Regions from separate parts of the Streptomyces sp. NPDC102270 genome, predicted to be linked through region 1. Evidence: riboswitches for the same ligand, from Rfam matches in the RefSeq annotation. Region 1 holds a riboswitch; the other holds the start of a gene.
The links. A riboswitch is a leader RNA that binds a small molecule or an ion and turns the genes downstream of it on or off. The one in region 1 is predicted to bind cyclic di-AMP.
Positions count from the first base shown of each region.

Region 2: it holds a riboswitch for cyclic di-AMP, as region 1 does, so the genes downstream of both, ACIRP7_RS41180 (C40 family peptidase) here and ACIRP7_RS08470 (NlpC/P60 family protein) in region 1, are expected to answer to the same signal.

Region 1 covers NZ_JBIWLX010000004.1:149,647-165,966, forward strand. Annotated here, with positions in the region: gene pcrA (DNA helicase PcrA) at 1-1,298, opposite strand, end outside; cyclic di-AMP (ydaO/yuaA leader) riboswitch at 1,610-1,755, shown strand; gene ACIRP7_RS08470 (NlpC/P60 family protein) at 1,764-2,909, shown strand; gene ACIRP7_RS08475 (hypothetical protein) at 2,950-3,303, opposite strand; gene ACIRP7_RS08480 (NlpC/P60 family protein) at 3,762-4,823, shown strand; gene ACIRP7_RS08485 (response regulator transcription factor) at 4,827-5,537, opposite strand; gene ACIRP7_RS08490 (PspC domain-containing protein) at 5,534-6,862, opposite strand; gene ACIRP7_RS08495 (PspC domain-containing protein) at 7,005-8,474, shown strand; gene ACIRP7_RS08500 (hypothetical protein) at 8,461-8,730, shown strand; gene ACIRP7_RS08505 (DoxX family protein) at 8,764-9,291, opposite strand; gene ACIRP7_RS08510 (hypothetical protein) at 9,408-10,697, opposite strand; gene ACIRP7_RS08515 (DUF4429 domain-containing protein) at 10,929-11,825, shown strand; gene ACIRP7_RS08520 (hypothetical protein) at 11,970-12,656, opposite strand; gene ACIRP7_RS08525 (hypothetical protein) at 12,693-13,352, shown strand; gene ACIRP7_RS08530 (ANTAR domain-containing protein) at 13,775-14,632, shown strand; gene ACIRP7_RS08535 (class II aldolase/adducin family protein) at 14,699-15,505, opposite strand; gene ACIRP7_RS08540 (pyridoxamine 5'-phosphate oxidase family protein) at 15,646-16,113, shown strand; gene guaA (glutamine-hydrolyzing GMP synthase) at 16,132-16,320, opposite strand, start outside.
Region 2 covers NZ_JBIWLX010000029.1:543-6,913, forward strand. Annotated here, with positions in the region: gene ACIRP7_RS41150 (8-amino-7-oxononanoate synthase) at 1-961, shown strand, start outside; gene ACIRP7_RS41155 (DUF397 domain-containing protein) at 1,000-1,218, opposite strand; gene ACIRP7_RS41160 (helix-turn-helix domain-containing protein) at 1,228-2,088, opposite strand; gene ACIRP7_RS41165 (ATP-binding protein) at 2,303-2,761, shown strand; gene ACIRP7_RS41170 (LysR family transcriptional regulator) at 2,768-3,682, opposite strand; gene ACIRP7_RS41175 (LysE family translocator) at 3,770-4,390, shown strand; gene ACIRP7_RS41180 (C40 family peptidase) at 4,496-4,969, opposite strand; cyclic di-AMP (ydaO/yuaA leader) riboswitch at 4,973-5,184, opposite strand; gene ACIRP7_RS41185 (hypothetical protein) at 5,486-5,791, opposite strand; gene ACIRP7_RS41190 (ATP-dependent Clp protease proteolytic subunit) at 5,799-6,371, opposite strand, start outside.

The DNA of each region.
Region 1 (16,320 bases):
AAGACGGCGACATCGCCGGCCTTCGCGTCACCCGCGTCCGTGAGGCGGTCTATCTCGTCGGCGACGAACTGCGCCTCGTCGTGCTCGGTGTCGGCGACATAGCCGGTGATGCGCGCGCCCGCGCCCGCGTTGGTCCACAGGTTCTTGGGGCGGCGCGACTCGTTGCGCTCGATGACGGCGTTGGCGGCGGTGAGGATCGTCTGGGTGGAGCGGTAGTTCTGCTCCAGGAGGATCGTCGTCGCGTCCGGGTAGTCCTCCTCGAACTGGAGGATGTTGCGGATGGTCGCGCCGCGGAAGGCGTAGATCGACTGGTCGGCGTCACCGACGACACAGAGCTCGGCGGGCGGCAGGTCGTGCTCGCTCGGCGGCACGTCCACCGGGTGCTCGGAGGTCCCGACCAGCTCCCTGACCAGCGCGTACTGCGCGTGGTTGGTGTCCTGGTACTCGTCGACGAGGACGTGCCGGAAGCGGCGGCGGTAGTGCTCGGAGACGTCGGGGAACGCCCGGAGCAGGTTGACCGTCGTCATGATCAGGTCGTCGAAGTCGAGGGCGTTCGCCTCGCGGAGGCGCGACTGGTACATGGCGTAGGCCTGGGCGAGGGTCTTCTCGAAGCCGTCGGTGGCCTGGGCGGCGAAGTCCTCCTCGTCGATCAGCTCGTTCTTCAGGTTGCTGATCTTGGCGCTGAAGGACTTCGGGGGGTAGCGCTTGGGGTCGAGGTCCAGATCGCGGCAGACCAGGGCCATGAGCCGCTTGGAGTCGGCGGCGTCGTAGATCGAGAAGGAAGAGGTGAACCCGAGCTTCTTCGACTCCCTCCGCAGGATCCGCACGCACGCGCTGTGGAAGGTCATGACCCACATCGCGTTCGCGCGCGGGCCCACGAGCTGCTCGACGCGCTCCTTCATCTCGCCCGCGGCCTTGTTGGTGAAGGTGATCGCGAGGATCTGGCCCGGGTGGACATTGCGCTCGCCGAGGAGGTGGGCGATGCGGTGGGTGAGCACCCGGGTCTTGCCGGAACCGGCGCCGGCCACGATGAGCAGCGGGGTGCCGGAGTGCACGACGGCCGCGCGCTGGTTCTCGTTCAGCCCCTCCAGGAGCGCGGCCGGGTCCACCACCGGGCGCGGGGCGCCGTCGCGGTAGTAGGCGTCCCGGTCCGGGGGCACGTCGAACTTCCCACCGAACAGGTCGTCCGGAACGGGTTCCGGCACGTGGTCGTCCTCGGGCGGCGGCGGGGGCTCCTCCGCATGCCCGCGAGGGGCCTGGAGGTCCGCCAGGAAGCTGTCGTCAAAGAGGCTGCTCATCGCTCTCCGAGTCTAGGGTGCCCCACTGACAGCCCGCCGCCGCCCTGAGAACATCCACCCTGCCGTCACGGTCCGTGACGGGCCCCGGACCGACGTGCCGTGCCCGGAGCGCCAGGAACGGCGAACACCCCCTCACCACGACAGATCACCCCGAATCCCCGCCATGGAGCGACGCCCGCGACGAAGGTCACGAAAATGTATCGGGCATATCGACCAGCAACCTTCACATGGGCCACACCCGTTGGCTACCGTTCCGGGCAGGCCGTACGACCCCCTCCGGCGAACGTCGCCGGGCCGCACGGCCTCCGCCGAGTCCGCAGGCGCCGCCGCGCGCCCGGAGCCGGGGACCCACCGAACCCGGGGTGAATCGGCCGACTCCCGCCCACGGGAGCGCCGTAGGGCAACCCTTCCCGCCCGAACCCGACAGCTAACCCGGTAGGCGGAGCACGGAAGGAGTCGCCTCCCTTGGCGTCGCACCGCAAGTCGCGTCCCGTCGGTACGCGCGCAGCAGGCATACGGACCCCGGCCTTCGCGACGGCCGCCCTCACCTCCGTGGCCCTGCTGTCCCAGTCGGCGAACGCCGCGCCGGCCGATGACAAGCCGAGTCTCGAAGAGGTCGAGAAGAAGGTCGACGACCTCTACCGCCAGGCCGAGTCGGCGACCGACACCTACAACGCGGCCAAGGAGAAAACGGCCAAGCAGCGCAAGCAGGTCGAGACGCTCCTGGAGGACGTCGCCCAGCGCACCCAGAAGCTCAACGAGGCACGGGAGGAACTCGGTTCCTTCGCCGCGGCCCAGTACCGCACCGGTGCCGCCGCGCCCGACACGGCGACCTTCCTGCTCGCCGACACCCCGCAGGACTACTTCGACCAGACGCAGCTGATGGGCCGCTTGACGAGCCGCCAGAAGGGCGCGGTCGACGATTACGTCTCCGAGCAGTCCGCGGCGATGAAGAAGCGCCAGGAGGCCTCCCAGAGCCTTCAGGCGCTCACCGACACGCAGAGCAACCTGAGGACCGCCAAGGCGACCGTCCAGAAGAAGCTCGCCGACGCGCGCGAGCTTTTGTCGGAACTGACCGCCCAGGAGAAGGCGCGTCTCGCGGCGATCGAGAAGCGCGAGCAGCAGGAGGCGGCCCGCAGGGCGGCGGAGCTGGCGCGGCAGCAGGAGGCGGCGGAGAAGGCCGCCCAGGAGACCGCCCAGAAGGCCACCGGCCCGCAGGTGAGCACGTCGACGGCGGCCGACTCCTCGTACGCCACCAGGGCCGCCAAGGCCCTCGCCTTCGCCCGCGCGCAGATCGGCAAGCCGTACGTCTGGGGCGCCACCGGCCCCGACTCCTACGACTGCTCAGGGCTCACCCAGGCCGCCTGGAAGGCCGCCGGCGTCGACCTCCCCCGCGTCACCTACGACCAGGTCGGTGCCGGCACCACGGTCTCCCTGGCCGACGCCCAACCCGGTGACCTGGTCTTCTTCTACGACGACATCAGCCACGTCGGTCTCTACATCGGCAACGGCATGATGATCCACGCCCCCAAGCCGGGCGCGTACGTCCGCGAGGAGTCGATCTACTACGACGGTGAGTCGGGGATCCACAGCGTGGTGCGCCCCGCCTGAGGCCGTCGGGGCGGTGCGGTCGGCTCCGCCCGTACCGCGGTCAGGTCCACAGCACCGCGATGAAGATGTTGGCCGAGGTCAGCGCGCCGACCAGGCCGAACAGGCCCTTGTCCACCTTCTCGTCGTCCCGTTTCACATAGACGAGGCCGAGGATCACGATCAGCAGGGCCAGCTTCACGCCGATCTTGATGTTGTTGACGTGCTGGTCGTCGGCCTGGTTGAGGCCGACCAGGATCATCCCGGTGACCAGCATCGTCGCGGCGCCGTGCAGCATCGCGGGGACGAACCGGGCGGCGCCCTGGCCCATCGCCTTCATCTGGGTGAGGAAGCCGCCGAGCAGCGCGGCGATGCCGATGATGTGCAGGCCGACGAAGAGATGGATGAGTACGTCCATGAGGCCGGAGCCTATGCCGGAGCCCGAGGGGCACGCGCACCGGGCCCTGTGAACGGATCTCGCATATATGCGGCCTTTAGCACTCCACGCCTGCCGTGCGCTCCGGAATCCCTACTTCGGTCAGCGCACCGCGCGAAGTCGACGGCGCCACCCCGGCATCACGGTCACCTTCGGTCACCCGGCGGTCCCCTGGCGGCAGTTCCGCACAACGCGTTACCTCCCGGACACGCTCAGGTTTAGCGTCCTCCCTCAGGTGACCGGCTCCCCACCGCCGCCCGGGCCAGGGGCGGCAGTCGGCCACCACCGCCGAGAAGGTCCGGCGGCGGCCTGCTCCCCCTGTGCGGGCCGTCGCCGGACGCGCACACCGCCCCGGGCGGGTCGTACGGCCGCTCATCCCTGGCGTTCGTACGTCCCGGAGCCCCGGGGCGGGCGATCGCAGGAAAGGACGTGCAGTCCACGTGGCAGCGCACCGCAAGCCCCGCAGCCGCTCGGCCGGCGGCCATACGGTCCGTACGGCAGCGACCATCGCCCTCGCGGGGGCGGCGACCGCGACGGGCTTCGACGGGATCGGACACGCCGAGCCGCAGCTCACACCGGCGCAGGTCAAGGCGAAGGTGGACCAGCTGTACCAGGAGGCCGAGTCGGCCACCGAGAAGTACAACGGCGCGAAGGAGAAGGCCAAGGCGGCCGAGACCCGGCTGGACAGCCTGCGGGACCAGGCGGCCCGCAGGACGGAACAGCTCAACGAGGAGCGGGACGCGCTGGGTTCGATGGCCGCGGCGCAGTACCGCGGCGGCGGCCTCGACCCCGCGATGCAGCTCGCGCTCACCGACGACCCCGACCGGTACCTGGACAGCGCCGAGTTCGCCGAACGAGCCGGCAACCGCCAGGCCACCTCCGTGGCGAACGTACGCCGGCAGCTGCGGGAGATCGAACAGCTGCGCGGGGCCGCGCACATCGAGCTGGCCTCCCTGAAGTCGCGCCAGGCGGAGCTGAAGCGCCACAAGAAGACGATCACCGGCAAACTGGGCGCGGCCCGTCGCCTGATGTCCCAGCTGTCGGCCGAGGAACGGGCGGTGCTCGGCGCCGACGGGGATCGCGCCTCACGGGCCACCACGGGTGCACGCGAGGAACTGACGTCCCCCGGCGCTGCCACTACGGCGGCCCCCAACTCCCGCGCCGCAGCGGCCGTTTCCTACGCCTACGCCAAGCTCGGCAGCCCCTATGTCTGGGGTGCCACCGGTCCGGACGCCTTCGACTGCTCGGGGCTCATCCAGGCCGCCTACCGCTCGGCGGGCATCTCCCTGCCCCGCACGACCTACGCCCAGATCGACGCGGGCAGACGCGTCGCCCGCTCCGAACTCCTCCCTGGCGACCTGGTGTTCTTCTACTCGGGCATCAGCCACGTCGGCATGTACGTCGGCAACGGGCAGATGATCCACGCTCCGAACCCGTCGGCACCGGTGCGAGTGGCGCCCATCGACCAGATGCCGTTCGCGGGCGCGACGCGGGTGGTGTGAGTGTCAGACGAGCCGCCGGGCCGTCGCCCACCGGGTCAGCTCGTGGCGGTTGGAGAGCTGGAGCTTGCGCAGGACCGCGGAGACATGGGACTCGACCGTCTTCACCGAGATGAACAGCTGCTTGGCGATCTCCTTGTAGGCGTAACCGCGCGCGATGAGCCTCAGCACCTCCCGCTCGCGCTGGGTGAGGCGGTCGAGGTCCTCGTCGACCGGCGGGGCGTCGGTGGAGGCGAAGGCGTCCAGGACGAAGCCGGCCAGGCGCGGCGAGAAGACGGCGTCGCCCTCCTGGACGCGGAAGACGGAGTTGACGAGGTCCGTGCCGGTGATCGTCTTCGTCACATAGCCGCGCGCACCGCCCCGGATCACTCCGATCACGTCCTCGGCCGCGTCCGAGACGGACAGGGCGAGGAAGCGGACGGGCTGCTCGGCGTCGGCCATCAACGGGGCGCACCGGCGCAGCACTTCGACTCCTCCGCCGCCCGGGAGATGGACGTCGAGGAGAACGACCTCGGGACGGGTCGCGGTGATGACGGTGACGGCCTGGTCGACGTCGGCGGCCTCCCCGACGACCTCGACGCCGGTCTCCTCGGTCCGGCCGATCTCGGCCTGGACGCCCGTACGGAACATGCGGTGGTCGTCGACGAGGACCACGCGCACCCGGCGCTCGGCCGCGCCCCCGGTGACCTCCGTCGTGCCATTCGCCTCGTCGCTCATGACGTCTTCTCCGCCCTCTCCATCTCCAGCTCGACCTCCGTGCCGCCGCCCGGCACCGCGCGCAGCCGGGCCGTGCCGCCATGGCGCTCCATGCGGCCGATGATCGATTCTCTGACACCCATCCGGTCGGCGGGTATCGAGTCGAGGTCGAAGCCGGGGCCGCGGTCCCGGACGGACACGAAGACCGTCCTGCCCTCGACTTCGGCGTAGACCTGTACGGCGCCACCCTCGCCACCGTACTTGGCGGCGTTGACCATCGCCTCACGCGCGGCCTGCATCTGTGCGCCGGTTCTCTCGTCGAGCGGGCAGTCGCCGACGACCACGACCTCTATGGGGACGCCGTGCTTGTCCTCGACCTCGGCCGCGTTGCGCCGCACGGCGTCGCCGAGGTCGGTGGGTTCGTCGGCCTCGTCCTTGCCGGTGCCCTCGGGTTTGTAGAGCCAGGTGCGCAGGTCGCGCTCCTGGGCGCGGGCCAGGCGGCGCACCTCGCTCGCGTTCTCCGCGTTGCGCTGGATCAGGGTCAGGGTGTGCAGCACCGAGTCGTGGACGTGGGCCGCGACCTCCGCGCGCTCCTGGGCACGGATGCGCATGAGGCGCTCCTCGGAGAGGTCCTGGGTCATGCGGACGAGATACGGCCCGGCGAGGAGCGTTATCCCGACGAGGACGGCGAGGGCCGCCTGGAGGACGGAGCCGAGGTGGGCGGTGGAGCCCTGGAGGACGAAGACCCCGGAGACGCCCGCGGTGACGAGGAGGACTCCGCCCGCGGCACGCAGCAGCGTCAGGGTGCGCCGACGGCGGCCCACCTCCATCCAGCGGGCCCGGCGGGCGTTGTCCGCCTGGCGCCAGACGAGGGCGACGCCCGCGCCGACCAGAACGGCCGGCCAGAGGTAGGCCTTGGCGCCATTGCCCACCTTGACATTGCCGACGAAGACCATGGCCACGACGACCATGAGCAGCAGGGCCACGATCTGGCCCTTGTCCGGGCGGCGGGCGACCAGTCTGCGGCGGCCGTCCGGCGAGGTCTCGGTGGTGACCAGGGACGGGGGCTTCTGGCCGCCGACCCCGCCGATGCCGAGCGGCACGAAGAACCAGAACGCGGCATACAGCAACGCGCCGAGCCCGTCTGCCATGAACAGGCCGACGAAGACGAGCCGCACCCAGATCACGGGCAGCCCGAGGTGCCCGGCGAGCCCCCGCGCCACACCACCCAGCCAGCGTCCGTCACTGCTGCGGTAGAGCTTGCGCGGCGGCCGCGGTTCGACGAGGGGCGCTGCTGCGGCTTCCGGCATGCCATCGATGGTCACACGGCCGCAGTGCGGGGGCATCAGGGTTGTCCCCCGAGACTCCCCTGATCTTCGAACGGCGCGTCTTGCGAACACCTCCCTCCCCCCTCTCAGGGCCGATATCAGGGTCCGACCAGGGTCGTTCCGACTCCCGTCCCGCCCCGGCGCCCGTCACCATGGACACATGACAGATCACCAGCACGCCGTGGGCGCCGGATCCGGCGGAGGCCCGGACCCGGGCACCGGCCCCGGCGCGGGCCCGGCCGCGGGCACCGGCCGGGCTTCGGGCGCGCACGGGCGGGCGGACACGCGGAGAGAAGGAGGCACACCGGCCCCGCCCACCGTCACCCCTCAGGACACGCCCGTCGAGGACGCGCCCCCGGCGCCCCCGCGCTTCCGGCGGGACCGACGGCACAAGCTGCTCGCCGGGGTGTGCGCCGGACTCGGGCGGCAGTACGACATGGACCCGGTGATCTTCAGGATCACGCTCGCCGTGCTGTCGGCGACCGGCGGCATAGGTCTCATCTTCTACGGCTTCGCCTGGCTCTTCGTCCCGTACGAGGACGAGGAGGAGAACGAGGTGCGCAAGCTGCTCACCGGCCGGGTGGACGGCCAGGCCCTGACCGGCGTGCTCTTCGCCCTGGTCGGCTGCGGGGTGTTCCTCACCATGCTGAGCAACACCAGCGTGCTGGCCTTCGCCGTGGTGCTCTCCCTGCTCCTCGCGGGCGCGGGGTACTGGTCGCGCAACCGCGGCACCCCGGACCCCGACCCGCTCGCCGCCCAGGCCGTCGCCGACGCCCCGCCGGAGGCCCAGGCCCCACCGGTGCCGGCCGGTTACCCGTCCTGGTGGCGCGACCCCATAGTCAAGGACGGCACCCACGTCGGTGGCACGGGCTATCTGTGGGGCCCGAGCGACTCCCGCGACCGTGACATCGCGGCGGCCGTCAACATCGGCCGGGGCGTCTCCTGGAGCCGGCGCGAGGACATCGACGCGGCCCGGATCCGCCCGCCGAAGCCCCGCGGCCCCCGTTGGATCGGCGGCTGGGTCTTCCTGCTCGCCCTGTTGGCGGGCGGCCTCGGCACCGGGGCGACCTGGCAGGACCACGCCCTGGGCACCAGCCTGCAGACCGGCCTGTCCTGCGCGCTGATCGTCCTGGGCCTGGGCATGGCGACCAGCTCCTTCCTGGGCCGCACCGGGGCGGGCTCGGTCTTCCTGGCGATCGTCACAGCGGGCCTGCTCGCCACCTCGGCCGCTCTCCCGAAGGACATCACCACGCACTGGGTCCGCACGAACTGGACACCGGCAGCGACACAGAACATCCGCGCGCAGTACGAACTCGGCACCGGAGTAGGCACCTTGGACCTGTCCCGCGTCGATTTCACCAAGGGCCGGACGGTGACGACCCAGGCCGACGTCGGAGTGGGCCGGCTGGTGGTGATCGTGCCGCCGGACGTGACGGTGAAAGCGGTCATCGACGTGGGAGTGGGCGACATCCAGTTGCCGGGCGACGACCAGGCGGACGTGGACGTGGCACCGGGCAAGCGCAAGGAGATCACCCTGAAACCGGTTTCGGACGCGAAGAACACCGCCACCCTCGACATAGACCTACGGGTGGGCATCGGCCAGGCGGAGGTGAGCCGTGCTGCGTCATGAGTTCCAGCCGGGAAAACTGATCGCCGGCCTCTTCTTGACCGTCGCGGGCATCACCTACGCCGGTGACGCGGGCGGCGCCTGGGACACCCCGTGGTTCGCGGTGATCCCCATGGTCGTCGGCGGCCTCTGCCTCGCGGGCGCAGTGGGCCTGCTGACCCGTGCCGTGCGCCACCACCACGACAACCGCCGCGACAGCCGCCGTACGACCACCGCACCGGAGGCCGACCAGACACCTCAGCCGCCCGTCACCCGCTGACCACCGACCACTGATCAGCTCCGTCGGCCGGAGCTACCGATAACCACCCGATCGCCGCCGTCGACCCTGCCAGACTGCGTCCACGGAGAACACGGAGGCCCCAGCGAGGACGAGAGGCAGCCAGGCCATCAGATAGGCGAGGTCGTTGCCGTAGTAGTAGGGGTCGGAGGCCCAACTCACGGTCAGCCACAGGCTGAGCGAGATCAGCGCACCGCCGAGTGCGGCGAGGCGGGCGAGGATGCCGAGCAGGGTGCCGATACCGACGGCGAGTTCCCCGAAGGCGATGGCGTAGCCGAAGCCGACGGGGTTCTTCAAGGACAGGTCGACCAGTGCGGGGATGGCCGAGGAGTCCCGGACGCTGCGCATCATGTCGCCGACGGAGCCCGAGCCGGAGCCCTTCATGAAGGCACTGTCGGTCAGTTTGTCCAGGCCGGCGTAGATGAATGTGACACCGAGGAAGAGCCGCAACGGCAGCAGGGCGTACTGGCCGATGCTGTCCCGCCAGGACCGTTGATCGTCGTAGTAGGGGGCGTGCGTGTCCGTACGGAAACTGTGAGTCATCGCTTCGAGCCGCCTCTCACCAGCGTGCCGAGACCCCTCACCAGACCATACGCACGAAGGGGCGGCGCCACTCAATGGATGGCGGGTTTTCCCGCGCCCCTGCCGACACGACCCCCTCAGTCGGTCACATCGATCGCATACCGATTGGTCTCCACGCCCGCCGCCGTCACCACCTGCACCTCGACCCGGCCGGGCTCCACATCGGCCGGCACCGGCACGGTCAGCACCTGGTCCGTTGGGTTGCTGAATCCCCCGGCCACCGGCACCAACGGCACATGCACGTTCACCGGGCCGATCCGCACCACCATCCGGGACAGCCGATCCGCCCCCTGTGCCCCCGGCGGCACGAATCCCGCACCCCGGATCTCGATGTCGTCCCCGGTACGGACGGGCCCGTCGAGGTCACCCGCCTCCCGCGACCGCACCACGGAAAGGATCACCGGCCGCCCGCCCTCCGCGTACTTCCCGGCGACATACGTCGCCGCGGACACCAGCACCACCACCGCCAGTCCCCACGGCAGATCCGGCAACTGGTCCGGCCGCCGGGCCAGCCGTACCGCCGCGAACAGCAGGGCGACCCCGCTGATCACGGCGTACTGGATGTCGGCGAAGGCGCCCCGTCCGGAGTCGTCCGTCAGCAGGTCGGCGGCGCGCGGCCGGTCCGCCCGCACCTTCTGCAGCCGCTGCCCGAGCACCCGCAGCCCGACCACCCGCCGCACCAGCACGGCGATCCCGCACACCACGGCCAGCACGGTGACGACCCCCGCGCCCCGGGCCAGTTCGAGCCCGGAGATCAGCCTGTCCCGCTCATGGGTGTCGGAGGCCGCGGCCAGCCGGCCCACCAGCACGAGCACCGCGTAGGCGACGAACAGCACCCACGCGACCGCGACGGCCCGCGAGGTGGACAGCCGGTTGTCCTCACCGATGACCGGCGCGAGCACCCCGCCCCGGGACCGGTGGAACCAGGACGCCGCGGTCAGCGAACCCGCGACCACCAGCGCCGCCACCAGCCCGGCCGTACGCGCCGTGGTCCACCCCGCGCCGATGGCGGTCAGAGCCTGGACGAGGAGGAGCACCACGACAGCGGCCCACACCGCGTACGCGGTTCGACGCCACAGCCGCGCGAGCCAGACGGCACCCTCCGCCCGCCCCCGCTCGGCCACGGCCTCCGCGGACTGGGTCAGTTCCTCCGAGACCCACTGCCGGGAGGCCGACGCGGAGTGCGCCACGGCCGCCGGCAGGCCCTGCCCGGCGGCGAACTCGTCGCGCTTCAGGAGGAATGCCGCCACCGCCCGCCGATGCCCGGCGCGCGCCCCGTGCGGACAGTCCCCACAGGCGCAGCCGCCCTCGTGCGCCCCCGCGGGCACACCCCCGGTCGCGCCCTGTCTCGCTTCCTGCACCGCCACGACCGACGCCTGCCTTCCCACAACGCTTGCTCTCCGGCCCCGGATGACCCCATGGCCGACCGACCGCACAACCCGCAAACCCTCGCGCCCCGCACCCCACGGAGAACCCCGGACAACTCCCCCGTGATGACAGCGAATTGTGCCCTACAGCACACCGCCCTCGCTTGGCAGGTCTGGTCAGCGCGGGTGAAGCGGGGCCCGCCGTGTTGACCCGGCTGCGAGAATTTCCCCATGGCCGAGATCATCCAGCGTGACGGGACCTGGGTCTTCGACGGCACAACGGTCAGGATCACACCGGGACTCCACCGTTCCGTGCCGCTGTTCCGGCAGACGTACGGCGAGGTCGCCGTGCCCCTGGAGGCCATCGCGGGCGTGGCGTTCGAACCGGAGCGCAAGCGCGGCCGGCTGCGGATGCGGCTGCGCGAGGGCGCGGATCCGCTGCTGCACGCGACCGGCGGCCGCCTGCCGGACCCGGCCGATCCGTACCGCCTGACCGTGGACGTCGACCGTGCCGGGGTCGCCGAGTACGTGGCCGAGGAGATCCGCCGCGCCCTCCTCCTCGACGAGATCCCGAACGAGCCGACGAAGGCATATCTGCTGTCCGGCCCGCCGGTCCCGGTCTCGGTGCGCTCCTCCGACGGCACGGTGTCCTTCGACGGCACCCAGGTCCGTATCGACTGGTCCGACACCTCCGACCGGGTGAAGCGGGCGACCGGACCGCGCATCATCGACGTGGGTGACGTCGTCCAGGTCGAGTGGCTGCCCAACTCCGGTTTCGAGGACGGTTTCCTGCGGTTCGTGACCCGCGGGACGTCGTTCTCGAAACTGCCGCCGGACAAGGACCCGTACGCCCTCGACCTGTGGGGCAGCACCCGTCGCGACCTGCTCACGGCGCTCGTCGCGACGGCGGTCACGGCCCGGTTGCCGCACCCGTCCACCCGCTGGGACCTCCCGTACGGCGACGCGGGCGCCCACCGCCACCGGCTCACCGCGGCCGCCGCCACCCCGGCCGACCACCACGACGTACTGCTGCGCAGACTGCGGGAGTTGGGTGAGCTGTACCGCGACGGGGTGCTCACGGACGAGGAGTTCGCGATGACGAAGGCCGCGGTGCTGCGGGGCTTCTAGTGCTCCGACCGCAACGGTTCACCGGGTTGGAGCGCCGACCAGCTTCACGGGCCGAGTCCATGGGGCGATCTTCGAACGCCTGCGACGCCGCCTAGCTGAAGTTGCTGCCGTCCTGCACGGACGCGGGAGCGGGCGCGGGTGCGGTCAATGCGGTAGACGGCGAGCGCGGCGCCAGGCGTTTTGCCAATGGTGCCAGAGGTCCGCGCCATTGACTCCGACGGCCAACGCCACGACGGCGATGGAGCCCAGCCCGAAGATCCAGGAGAAGGAGAACCCGGCGAGGATCGCCGTCCCCGCAAAGCTCACTCCGCCGTACAGGGCGACCAACCTCTCGGCCAGTTCTCTGTACCGGCTGTGCCCCTCGATGAGCAGCTCGCTCGCGAAGTTCAGTACGAACCAGCCGCCGATCAGGATCACTGAGAGATAGATGAGTGTCCGCAGCGGCCATGTTTTGTACAGTTCTTGCCATCGGTGGTGCGCGCTCTCCTGCCAGGCCCAGACCTTGCCCTGCAGGTCGGCGACGACCACTGTCGAGCTGTCCCGCTCGCTCCAGTGCGGCGAGATCTCGAACGCCGGCTTCGAGGCCCCGTCGAGATACACGTCCAGCATGTCCCCGCCGAACGTCTGCTTCAGCTTGACTGTTTTGGTGATGGCGGCGGTCCGCACCGGCAGGCACTGCTCGACACCACGCTCGGCGATACACGCCGACGCGACCCGTTGCTGGTGCTCGCGGTGGTGCGCCGGCCCGATGCGCCAGGCGCCCAGAGCCGCGAGGACCAACCCGAAAACGATGTTGGCGACACACCATGAACTGCTGTCTCGCCAGCGCATTCCGCAAGTAAAATAGCGAGAGGCGGAACCGTACAGGTGGCAGCGGATCCGCTGTTCCTGGCCCTCGAACCCGGGCCCCTGCAGAACCACTTGCTGCGCCGCTCCTACCGCGTCGAGCTGCTCCGCCCGGTCAACGAACCCCGTGTCCTGCAGCGCACCCGGCTCCAGGCGCACCTGTGGGAGGGGGGCCATATGCCGATCGTGGTGGTGACGTGGAGTTTGCCGTCGCGCCAGCGGATGTCGTCGATGCGCCACGCCAACGGTGAACCCCTCGTCCTCGTCGAGCGCTACGGCCCTATGCTCCTCGACCCCGACCTGCTGGCCGGCATCAAGGGCGCCGACGGCTGGGAGGCCCCGCACCCGCTCGGGCACGCCTACGGCGAACTCCTGGTCCACGAGACGGCCCGGAACATGTGGTGGTTCCCGGAGGCCGATCCGATCCCGTGCACCCAACCGCTCGGCGGTGGCCGCCACCGCGTCGTGGTCACCGGCGAGACGGCCATCGACCCCCTCACCCTGACCGACGGCCGGGCGATGGAAACCGGCACCCACGTGGTGTGGGCGAGCGCCCAACTCCTCGGCGTCGGCCGCAGGGCGAGAGTGACACGCAGCGACGACGCCACGCGCGGTGCAGGCCCCGACGTCGGCTTCGGCTCGGTAAGGGGCGGAGTCCGACCCCACCTGCACCGCCGCTAGCCGCGCACCACATCGGCCCCGCCCCTGCGCCGGACGGCCCGTAAGGTGCTCCACCACCTCCCCCGGACCTACGCCGCCGAGCGAAGAAGCCGGCACGCAGGGCCGACCCATGCAGCGGCGGCCGACCACGGCAGCCGCGGCGGTGAAGCTGAGCACGTCCCGGCCCGGCAAGAACACCGCAGCCCTGGGCGACGGACACGCACCGCCATGACGATCACAACGTCCAGCGCTGAAACCCGACGACAAGGCGGCGAGCCCGCGATGGCGAACTTCTGGCAGGTGAGGCCCTGTGTCGAGCTGGGCAGTTGTGTGTTTAGGGTGATGGTGAGTGCTTAGGCCACAGGCACACCGCGGGACGCGTCGCGAGCAAGCGTGCGCTCCTGCGGTCCCTTCGTGTCCTTATGCCCTCAGGAGGTGCCGTTGTGATCGACGAAAGCCAAGGTATGTCCGGCCCCTTGCCGGTCGGTCCCCGCACGGACGGGCCTCGTGAGGGCATACCCACCGCGTCAGCGGCTGCACTTGAGGTGCGCAACCGGCAGCTCGCGCGGGCCGCGGTCGAACCGGCACAGCGGATCCTGGTCCACCGCTACCGTCTGGCCGGTCCCGCCGCAGGGTTCGAACTGCTGAAGCAGACGTCTCAGCGCTTCAACATCAAACTGCACACGCTCGCTGATGCCGTGGCGCGCATCGCCGGCCCGGACTCCGGTGCCGTGCAGTGGTTTCCGCGCCGGGCCCGCTTCGTCGCCCCCGCGCTGCCGGATCTGGCGCTGCAAGGGGCGGGGGCCGAAAGCCACGCACTGGTCCTTCGGACGGCGCTGCGGCGGGTCCTGCACGTCACCGAAACCGATATGGGCAACGTTCAGCTCGCCGAACACGGGATGCTGCGCCTGGAGAAGCACACGGGCCTGAACCGGCATTTCACCGACTTCTTCGCCTTCGTCCAGGATTCGACCACCTTGTGCGCGCAAGCTGCCCAGCAGCGTCAGCAGATCACCGTGAAAGACGTCGAATCAGCCGACATCTTCGATGACGATTCCCGCCACGCCATCCTCCAGGCCGGCAGCCGCGCCGCCCACAGCCTCCCCCTGACCAGCCGTGGCCACGTGCTCGGCATGATCTCCTCCCACCACGAACGACCCCTGGCGGGCCTCAGCCGGACACAGCTCACCGCCTTGGAGAAGACCGGCGCCGCCGTGGGTCGGTGGCTGCACTGGCATCGCCACACCGTCGTCCTCGACGCCCTGGAACACCTCCACACCACCGCGCGCAATCACCGCTGACCGTTTCGTGTCCGGTCAGTGAGGATCCACACCCGCCCAACCCGGCGAAGATATGCGGTCAGAGCACTAGCTCAGCAGATCCGGCTCGCTGCGGCTGATGTCCTGCCACATCGGCTGGTAGTTGATCCACGCCACGAGATCCCCGCCCAGCTGCTGCCAGGTCGCCACCGCCGCCCGGTGGTCGATGAGCACGGGCCGTCCGGCGGCGCGGGCCAGCAGCTGCACCTGGCTGGACCGTTCCATCGACAGGAACCACCAGGCCGCCGCGTCCACCGAGTCCCCGACGGTCAGCAGCCCGTGATTGCGCAGCACCAGCGCCTTGCGGGACCCGAGCGCGGCGGCGATCCGGCGGCCCTCGTCGGCGTCGACGGCGACCCCGGTGTAGGCCTCGTACAGCGCGTGGTCCTCGTAGAAGGCGCAGCTCTCCTGGGTGAGCGGGTCGAGGAGCTCGCCGAGCGTGGACAGCGCCCGCCCGTGCACGGAGTGGCAGTGGGCGACGGCGACGACGTCGGGGCGGGCGGCGTGCACCTGGGAGTGCACGGTGAAAGCCGCCTGGTTGACGTGGTAGCGGCCGTCGAGCACCTGCCCGTCGGAGTTGGCGAGCACGAGGTCGCTCACGGTGACGTGCTTGAACGGCATGCCGAAGGGGTTGACCCAGAAGCAGTCGGTGAACTCCGGGTCCCGTGCGGTGATGTGCCCGGACACCCCGTCCTCGAAGCCGAGCCGGCCGAAGATCCGCAGCGCGCCGGCGAGCCGCTCCTTGCGGTACCGGCGTTCCTCCTCGACGGAGTCGTGCATCGGCGGCATCGCGAACTGCAGCTTCTCGGTGGGCAGCGGCATCGGCGGAGTGGGCCCGAGGGGCGTCCCGTGCATGTGCTCCTCCAGCACTGGGTTGCTTTACGTGGCGGAAGTTACCGTCGGTCAGCGCAAGAGAACAGGGGTGATTCGTAAAGATGGCGTGCCCGGCGGATACCAGACAGAGGATGTCGGGTATCGAAGGAACACTGTCCGGTATGAACTGGGCTGCCTTCTCCGCCGCGGAACCCGACCTCGCCAGGACCGTCGAGGACCGGTTCGCCGCCTTCACCCACCACGTCCTCGCCACGCTCCGCAAGGACGGCTCCCCGCGTACGACGGGCCTGGAGGTCCGCTTCCTCGGCGGCGAGCTCTGGCTCGGCATGATGCCGGACTCGCTGAAGGCGCGGGACCTGCTCCGCGACCCCCGCTTCTGTCTCCAGGCGAACCCCGGCGAGGGCCAGAGCATGGGCGGCGGTGACGTAAGGATCAGCGGTCACGCGAGAGAGGTCACCGATCCCGGGACCAAGGCCGCATACGGCGAAGAGGTGAAACCGCCGGAGCCGTTCCACCTCTTCCGCACCGAGCTGACCGAGGTCGTGCGGACCTCCGTCGAGGACGAGAAGTACCTGGTCCTCCAGGTCTGGAAGCCCGGTCACCCCCTGCGCACGATCAAGCGGACCTGACCTTCAGGAGCGGGAGCCCTACTCCCACTCGATCGTCCCCGGCGGCTTCGACGTCACGTCGAGCACCACACGGTTGACGTCGGCCACCTCGTTGGTGATCCGCGTCGAGATCTTCGCGAGGACGTCGTACGGCAGCCTCGACCAGTCGGCGGTCATGGCGTCCTCGGAGGAGACCGGGCGCAGGACGATCGGGTGGCCGTAGGTCCG
Region 2 (6,371 bases), on a different contig from region 1:
GCGGACCTGGGGCGGCGGTGCCACCGGGTCCCGGCTCGTCACCGGCACCACCGAGCTGCACACCGAACTCGAACGCGAACTGGCCGACTTCTGCGGCTTCGAGGCCGCGCTCGTCTTCTCCTCCGGATACGCCGCGAACCTGGCCGCCGTCACCGCGCTCGCGCCGCACGGCTCGCTGATCGTCTCCGACGCGGGCAACCACGCCTCGCTCATCGACGGCTGCCGGCTGGCCCGCGGCACGACCCAGGTCGTCGCGCACGCCGACCCGGCCGCGGTCCGCAAGGCGCTCGGCACGCACGACGGCCCGGCCATCGCCGTGTCCGACACGGTCTTCTCGGTCGACGGCGACGCGGCGCCCCTGGCCGGCCTCGCCGAGGCATGCCGGGAGCACGGCGCGGGCCTGGTCGTCGACGACGCCCACGGCCTGGGTGTGCTCGGGGCCGGCGGCCGCGGCGCCCCGCAGGCGGCGGGACTCGCGGGCGCCGACGACGTGGTCGTCACGGTCACGCTGTCCAAGTCGCTCGGCAGCCAGGGCGGCGCCGTCCTCGGCCCCGCACGGGTCGTCGCACACCTGGTCAACGCGGCACGGACGTTCATCTTCGACACCGGTCTGGCCCCCGCGTCGGCGGGAGCCGCCCTCGCTGCCCTGCGGCTGCTCGGCCGTGAGCCCGAGCGGGCCGCACGCGCGCGCGAGGTGGCGACCGGACTGCACGCACGCCTGACCGCCGCGGGTCTGGAAGCGGTTCGTCCGGACGCCGCGGTGATCTCGGTGCGCGCGCCCTCCCCGGAGGAGGCCGTTCAGTGGGCGGCCGACTGCCGTGCCGCCGGGCTCTTCGTGGGCTGCTTCCGGCCCCCGTCCGTGCCCGACGGCATCTCACGGCTCAGGCTGACCGCCCGCGCGGACCTCTCCGAGGAGCAGATCGAACGCGCTGTGCGGGTGATCGGCGAAACACGACCATGAGTCGGCGTGACACGGCCGTGCTCCCGCTGGACTGACGGTCAGAACGCGGCTGTGAAGCCCGCCCAGCTCTCGGGGGAGAAGAGCAGCGCGGGTCCGTCCGGGTTCTTGGAGTCGCGTACGGCGAGCAGCCCGGCACAGGGCCCGGCCGACGGCCTCGCCGTCTCGACGCAGTTGTTCGCCCCGGTGCTGTAGCTGCTGCGCAGCCAGCGCACTTCGGGCAGTTCCGTAGTGGTTACGTTCCGAGGCAGTGCGGACATGGTGCCTCCTTACGCGCCGTCACCCATCCCGGCGAGGTAATCCAACGACTCCTCGGGCGATAGGGCGTGGGACTGAAGGGTGTTGAAGGCCTCGGTGTAGGCCTGGAGGTCTTCTTTCCGCTCGAGGTAGAGGCTACTCGTCAAGTGGTCGAGAACAACCACGTCCAGATCAGAAGTGCGCGAAAATGAGAAGATTACGAAAGGCCCGGTGATACCCACATGCGCCCCGGCAGTGAACGGCAGTACCTGCAGCCGCACTTGGGGCAGCCGTGCCGCCTCCAGGAGTCTCCTCAGCTGCCGGGCCATCACCTCGGGGCCGCCGACCTCCCGCCGTAGCACCGCCTCGTCCAGGACGGCGCTCAACTCCAGAGGCGGCTGCGCGCGAAGGATGTCCTGCCGGGCCAGCCGCACCTTGACCAGTGCGTCGAGACGTTCGTCGTCGAGGCCGTCCACCGCGGCCCGGGTCACGGCGCGGGCGTACTCGGGCGTCTGGAGCAGCCCGGGCACGACCGAGGTCTCCAGCGTGCGCATCGCGCTCGCCTGGGCCTCCAGACTGATGAAGTCCCGGTACGTCGGCGGCAGGACACCCCGGTACGCGTGCCACCAGTGGTGCCGGCCGCCGCTCTCCTCGGAGCCCGCCAATACCATCAGCAGCTCCCGCAGATTCGCGTCCCCCACGCGGTAGGCGTCGAGAAGTAACCGCACATCGGCCGGTTTCACCCCGCTGGCACCGGTCTCGATGCGGCTCACCTTCGACTGGTGCCAGCCCACGAGCCGGGCGGCCTCACCGCTGGTGAGCCCCGCACTCGCGCGCAGCGCACGCAGTTCGGCGCCCAGTTTCCGCCGGCGCACCGCGGGGCCGTGCTGCATGGCGCTACTCCTTACTCCCTACGAGCCGCCCGAATACGGTCTCGCGTGGCAGAGTTCACCGCTTCGAGCGACAGATATATGCACATCTTGGTGGATCGGCATCCGTCACAGCCGCGGTGATGGCACTCTGACGATGAACCACCAGTCCGGGACCGTACTCGAACCATCCGCACCGTGTCGGACTCCGGTCCCGTGGGAAAGGGACGACGTCGCCATGGCAGACCACCTGGAAGCATCCGTCACTCTGCCGAGCGAACCCGCCTCGGTCTCCGCGGCCCGCACCTATGTCCTGAGCACACTGGCGGAGTGGGGGCTGCCGCCCACCACGGACGCCGCCGAGACCGTCCGGCTCATCGTCTCCGAACTCACCACCAACGCCGTACAGCACACCTTCGGGCAGTCACCCACCTTCACGGTGGACATCGAGCTGGACCGTGACGAACAACTGCGCATCGGGGTCACCGACAGCCATCCCCGTTTCCCCAAGCGGCTGCCGGCCGCGGTCCAGCAGGACAACGGGCGGGGGATGGTGATCATCCGCTGGCTCGCCGCCGAGTACGGCGGCAAGCTGAGAGTCCGGCCCACCCGGGAAGGCGGCAAGACCGTCTCCATCGAACTCCCGTGGACAGTTCCGGTGCAGCCGGTCACGGCGGCGGGGCAGCAGGAGCCGTAGGAGAGCTCATACCGGCCGCGCGCGGCCGAACGCTCCCCGCAGCAGCGCCCGGAAGGCGTCCGCCGCGGGTGCCGCCTCGCCGGTCCGGTGGACGACCGAGATCGTACGGCGCAACGCGCCGGCCTCCAGCAGCCGCGTGCCCACGGGAGTGGCCGCCGTCCGAGCCACCATCTCCGGCACCACCCCGACCCCCAGCCCCGCGCTGGCCAGCGCGCCCACCAGGGCGTATCCCGGGGTCGCCACCAGCACCGACGGTGTGGTCCCGATCCGGGCCAGCACCGCCTCCACCTCCCGCCGGGCCGGATGATCCGGCGCCATGCTGATCAGCGGCTCACCGGCGAGCTCCGCCAGCGGCAGCCGCGTCGAGCCGCCCGCCAGGGCATGCCCGGGCGCTGTCACGAGGACCAGCTCCTCGGTCAGCAGCGGCTCCGCGCTCAGGGTGGCCGGGAGGGCGGGGGGCTCGCCCGGCTCATAGGCGTGCGTCAGCGCCAGGTCGATCTCACCGGCCGCCACCGCGGTGATCCCAGCCATGGGTTCGTGGAAGGCGACCGACAGCTCCACGTCCGGGTACGCCCGGCGGAACGTGCTCAGCACCGGCGGCAGCAGCTCAATGCCCGCCGTCTGGAAGGTGCCCAGCCTGAGCGTGCCGCCCGACAGGCCGGTCAGCCGGGCGAGTTCGTGCCGGGCCCGGTCCAGCTCGTCCAGCACCCGCCTGGCCCGCGCCACCAGCAACTCGCCCGCACCGGTGAGCCGCGCGCCGCGGTGATGCCGTACGAGAAGAGCGGTACCCGCCTCCCGCTCCAGCTTGGCCAGCTGCTGGGAGAGAGCGGGCGGGGTGTAGCCGAGGCGCTCGGCGGCCCGGGTGATCGAGCCCGCCTCCGCGACGGCGACCAGGGCGGCGAGCCGGACCGGATCGTACATGGCGAGGCCTGCCTAAAGGAGTGCTTAAGGGAGACCCACGTTATTCGACATACCTGCTGAAGGCTCTGGCGCGGCAGGCTGGTCCGCATGAACGGACAGATCGTGGCCTTCACCGGGATCGCCGCCGGCATGGTCACCATGCCGGGCGCCGACTTCACCGTCGTCGTACGCAACGCCCTGGTCTCCCGCCGGGCCGGGGTCGCCTGCGCACTCGGCGTCGTGGGCGGGCTCCTGGTCCACACGGCACTCGCGGTGGCCGGGGTCGCCGCGGTGCTCACGGCCGTGCCCGCGCTGTTCCGGGCGCTTCAACTGCTGGGCGGGGGTTATGTGCTGTACCTGGGTGTACGGACCCTGCTGGAGCTGCGGCGGACCCGCACGGAGACCGTCGTCGAGGCCGGTGCGGCGGTACGCCCCCTGCGCCAGGGGTTCGTCACCAACGCGCTCAACCCCAAGGTCCCCATCACCTTCCTCAGCCTGCTGCCGCAGTTCGTCCCCCAGGGGAACTCCACGCTGCCCCGGACGCTGCTGCTCGCGCTGATCGTGGTCGCTCTCGCGCTGGTGTGGTTCCCGGCGGTGGCCGTGCTCGTGGACCGGCTGGGGCGGTGGCTGCGCCGACCGCGGGCGGCCCGGGCCGTCGCGGGGGTCACCGGAGGCGCGTTGACGGTTCTCGGCGTGATGCTCCTGGCCGAGCCGCTGCTCGCGGCCTGACCATCTGGCGCTTCGCCGGCGGAGGCGTCGGGAGCGCTGTGCAGTCCTGCGCTGCGGAAGCCCGAGGGGGCGGCGGGAGGTCAGGTCGCCGCCGCCCCCTCGGGGTCACTTGACCCGGCCGTACCAGACGCTCTTCGTCCAGATCTTCTGCAGTCGCACCACGTCCCCGGTCTTCGGGGCGTGCCAGATCTTTCCCTTCCCGGCGTAGATGCCGACGTGGTACACGTTCGAACCCGAGTGGAAGAACACCAGGTCGCCGGCCTTGCGGCTGCCCACGCCGATGTGGCGGGTCTTGTTGTACTGCTGGGCCGCCGTGCGCGGGAGCTTCTTGCCCGCCTTCTTGAACGAGTACAGCGTGAGCCCTGAGCAGTCGAAGCGGCGGGGCCCTGTGGCGCCGTACTTGTACGGCGAGCCCTTCTTGGAGGCCGCTACCTTGAGTGCCTTCGTCGCAGGTGTCGCGGCCGCGGCGTCGGGCGCGAGGCCCGGGACCACGACGGAGCCGCCCACGGCGGCGATGGCGAAGGCCGAGGCCGTACCGGCCCGGACCATCAGCGACGGGACACGATTGAGCGCAGTCATGCGCAACCCTTCGTCAGCCGCCTGTGAAGGATGACCTGTCGGATTCGGGCTGGCGAAGTTGCCCGGCCGCTCACGCGGCTTCACCCCAAGGGACACTCGGCGCGGTCATGGCGTGACCGTTCCGGCGACCCGTCGTGCTTGGGTCCTCCACTCCTGCCGATCCACTTCTGTCGACCGGTCATCCGGGCGGCGGCAGGACTCGGCGTCCGCCCGGATCGCCCCGCCACTGCGGCGGGGGCTTGTCGTCAGACAGGGATCTTGGCGCACGGAAGTGCGAAAAGCCCAACGGAACCGTTGATTTGTGGTGTTACTCACCACTCACCCGTTTGGGTGAACACCCCTTCGAAGGAAGGGGTGTCGAGGGGGCCACGGGCCCCCGGACCAGCACGGAAGGGCCTCATTCCGGTACCGAACCAGGCGCGTTGTGCAACCGCGACGCTCGTAAAAAAGGAGCCGCGCCTCCTCCAATAGGGGGTACGTCGTTTGGTCCGTTTCGACTCAGCTCCGGACGCCTCGTCAACTGTCGGGCTCCGGAGGCACGGTGACCCGGGCCGTACGCCGCTCGCCGTCCAGGACCCGCAGCGCCCGCGCCAGCGTCGCGGCGTGCAGTTCGCGCTCACCCCTGCTGTGCATCAGCACGAGCGCGTCGCGCAGCTCGGTCGCCCTGCTCACCAGCGCCTGCGCTGCGCGCAGTCCGCCGTAGGTGTCCTCGCGCCGGGCCGGGTTGATCCGGCCCAGCAGGTCCACCACGTCGAGATAACGGTCGATCAGCTCGCCCTCGGCGCGCGTGAGCGCGGGCAGCGGTGGAAGGTCCGGCACCATCGACGGCTCACCTCGCTCCCGGTGCGGTGCGGGAGGGCCTACGGCTCGGGACGATCGCGTCCGCCAGGCCGTAGTCAACGGCGCCCCGCGCGTCCAGGACCTTGTCGCGCTCGATGTCCGCGCTCACCTGCTCGGGGCTGCGCCCGGTGTGCCGGACCAGCATCTCCTCCAGGCGGCCCCGCACCCGGACCAACTCGTCGGCCTGGATGGCCAGATCGCCGGCCTGCCCCTGCACCGGCTCGCTCAGCGCGGGCTGGTGGATCACCACCCGGGCGCCCGGCAGGACGGACCGCTTGCCCGGCGTGCCCGCCGCCAGCAGCACCGCCGCGGAGGAGCCGGCCTGCCCGAGGCATGTCGTCTCCACGTCACAACTGACGTACTGCATCGTGTCGTAGATCGCCGACATCGCGCCGAACGAGCCGCCGGGGGAGTTGATGTACAGCGAGATGTCCCGGTCGGGGGCCTGGTACTCGAGGTACATGAACTGCGCCATCAGATCGTTCGCCGAGGTGTCGTCGATCGGCGTCCCGAGGAAGACGATCCGCTCCTCCAGCAGCTTCGAGTACGGATCCATCGTCGT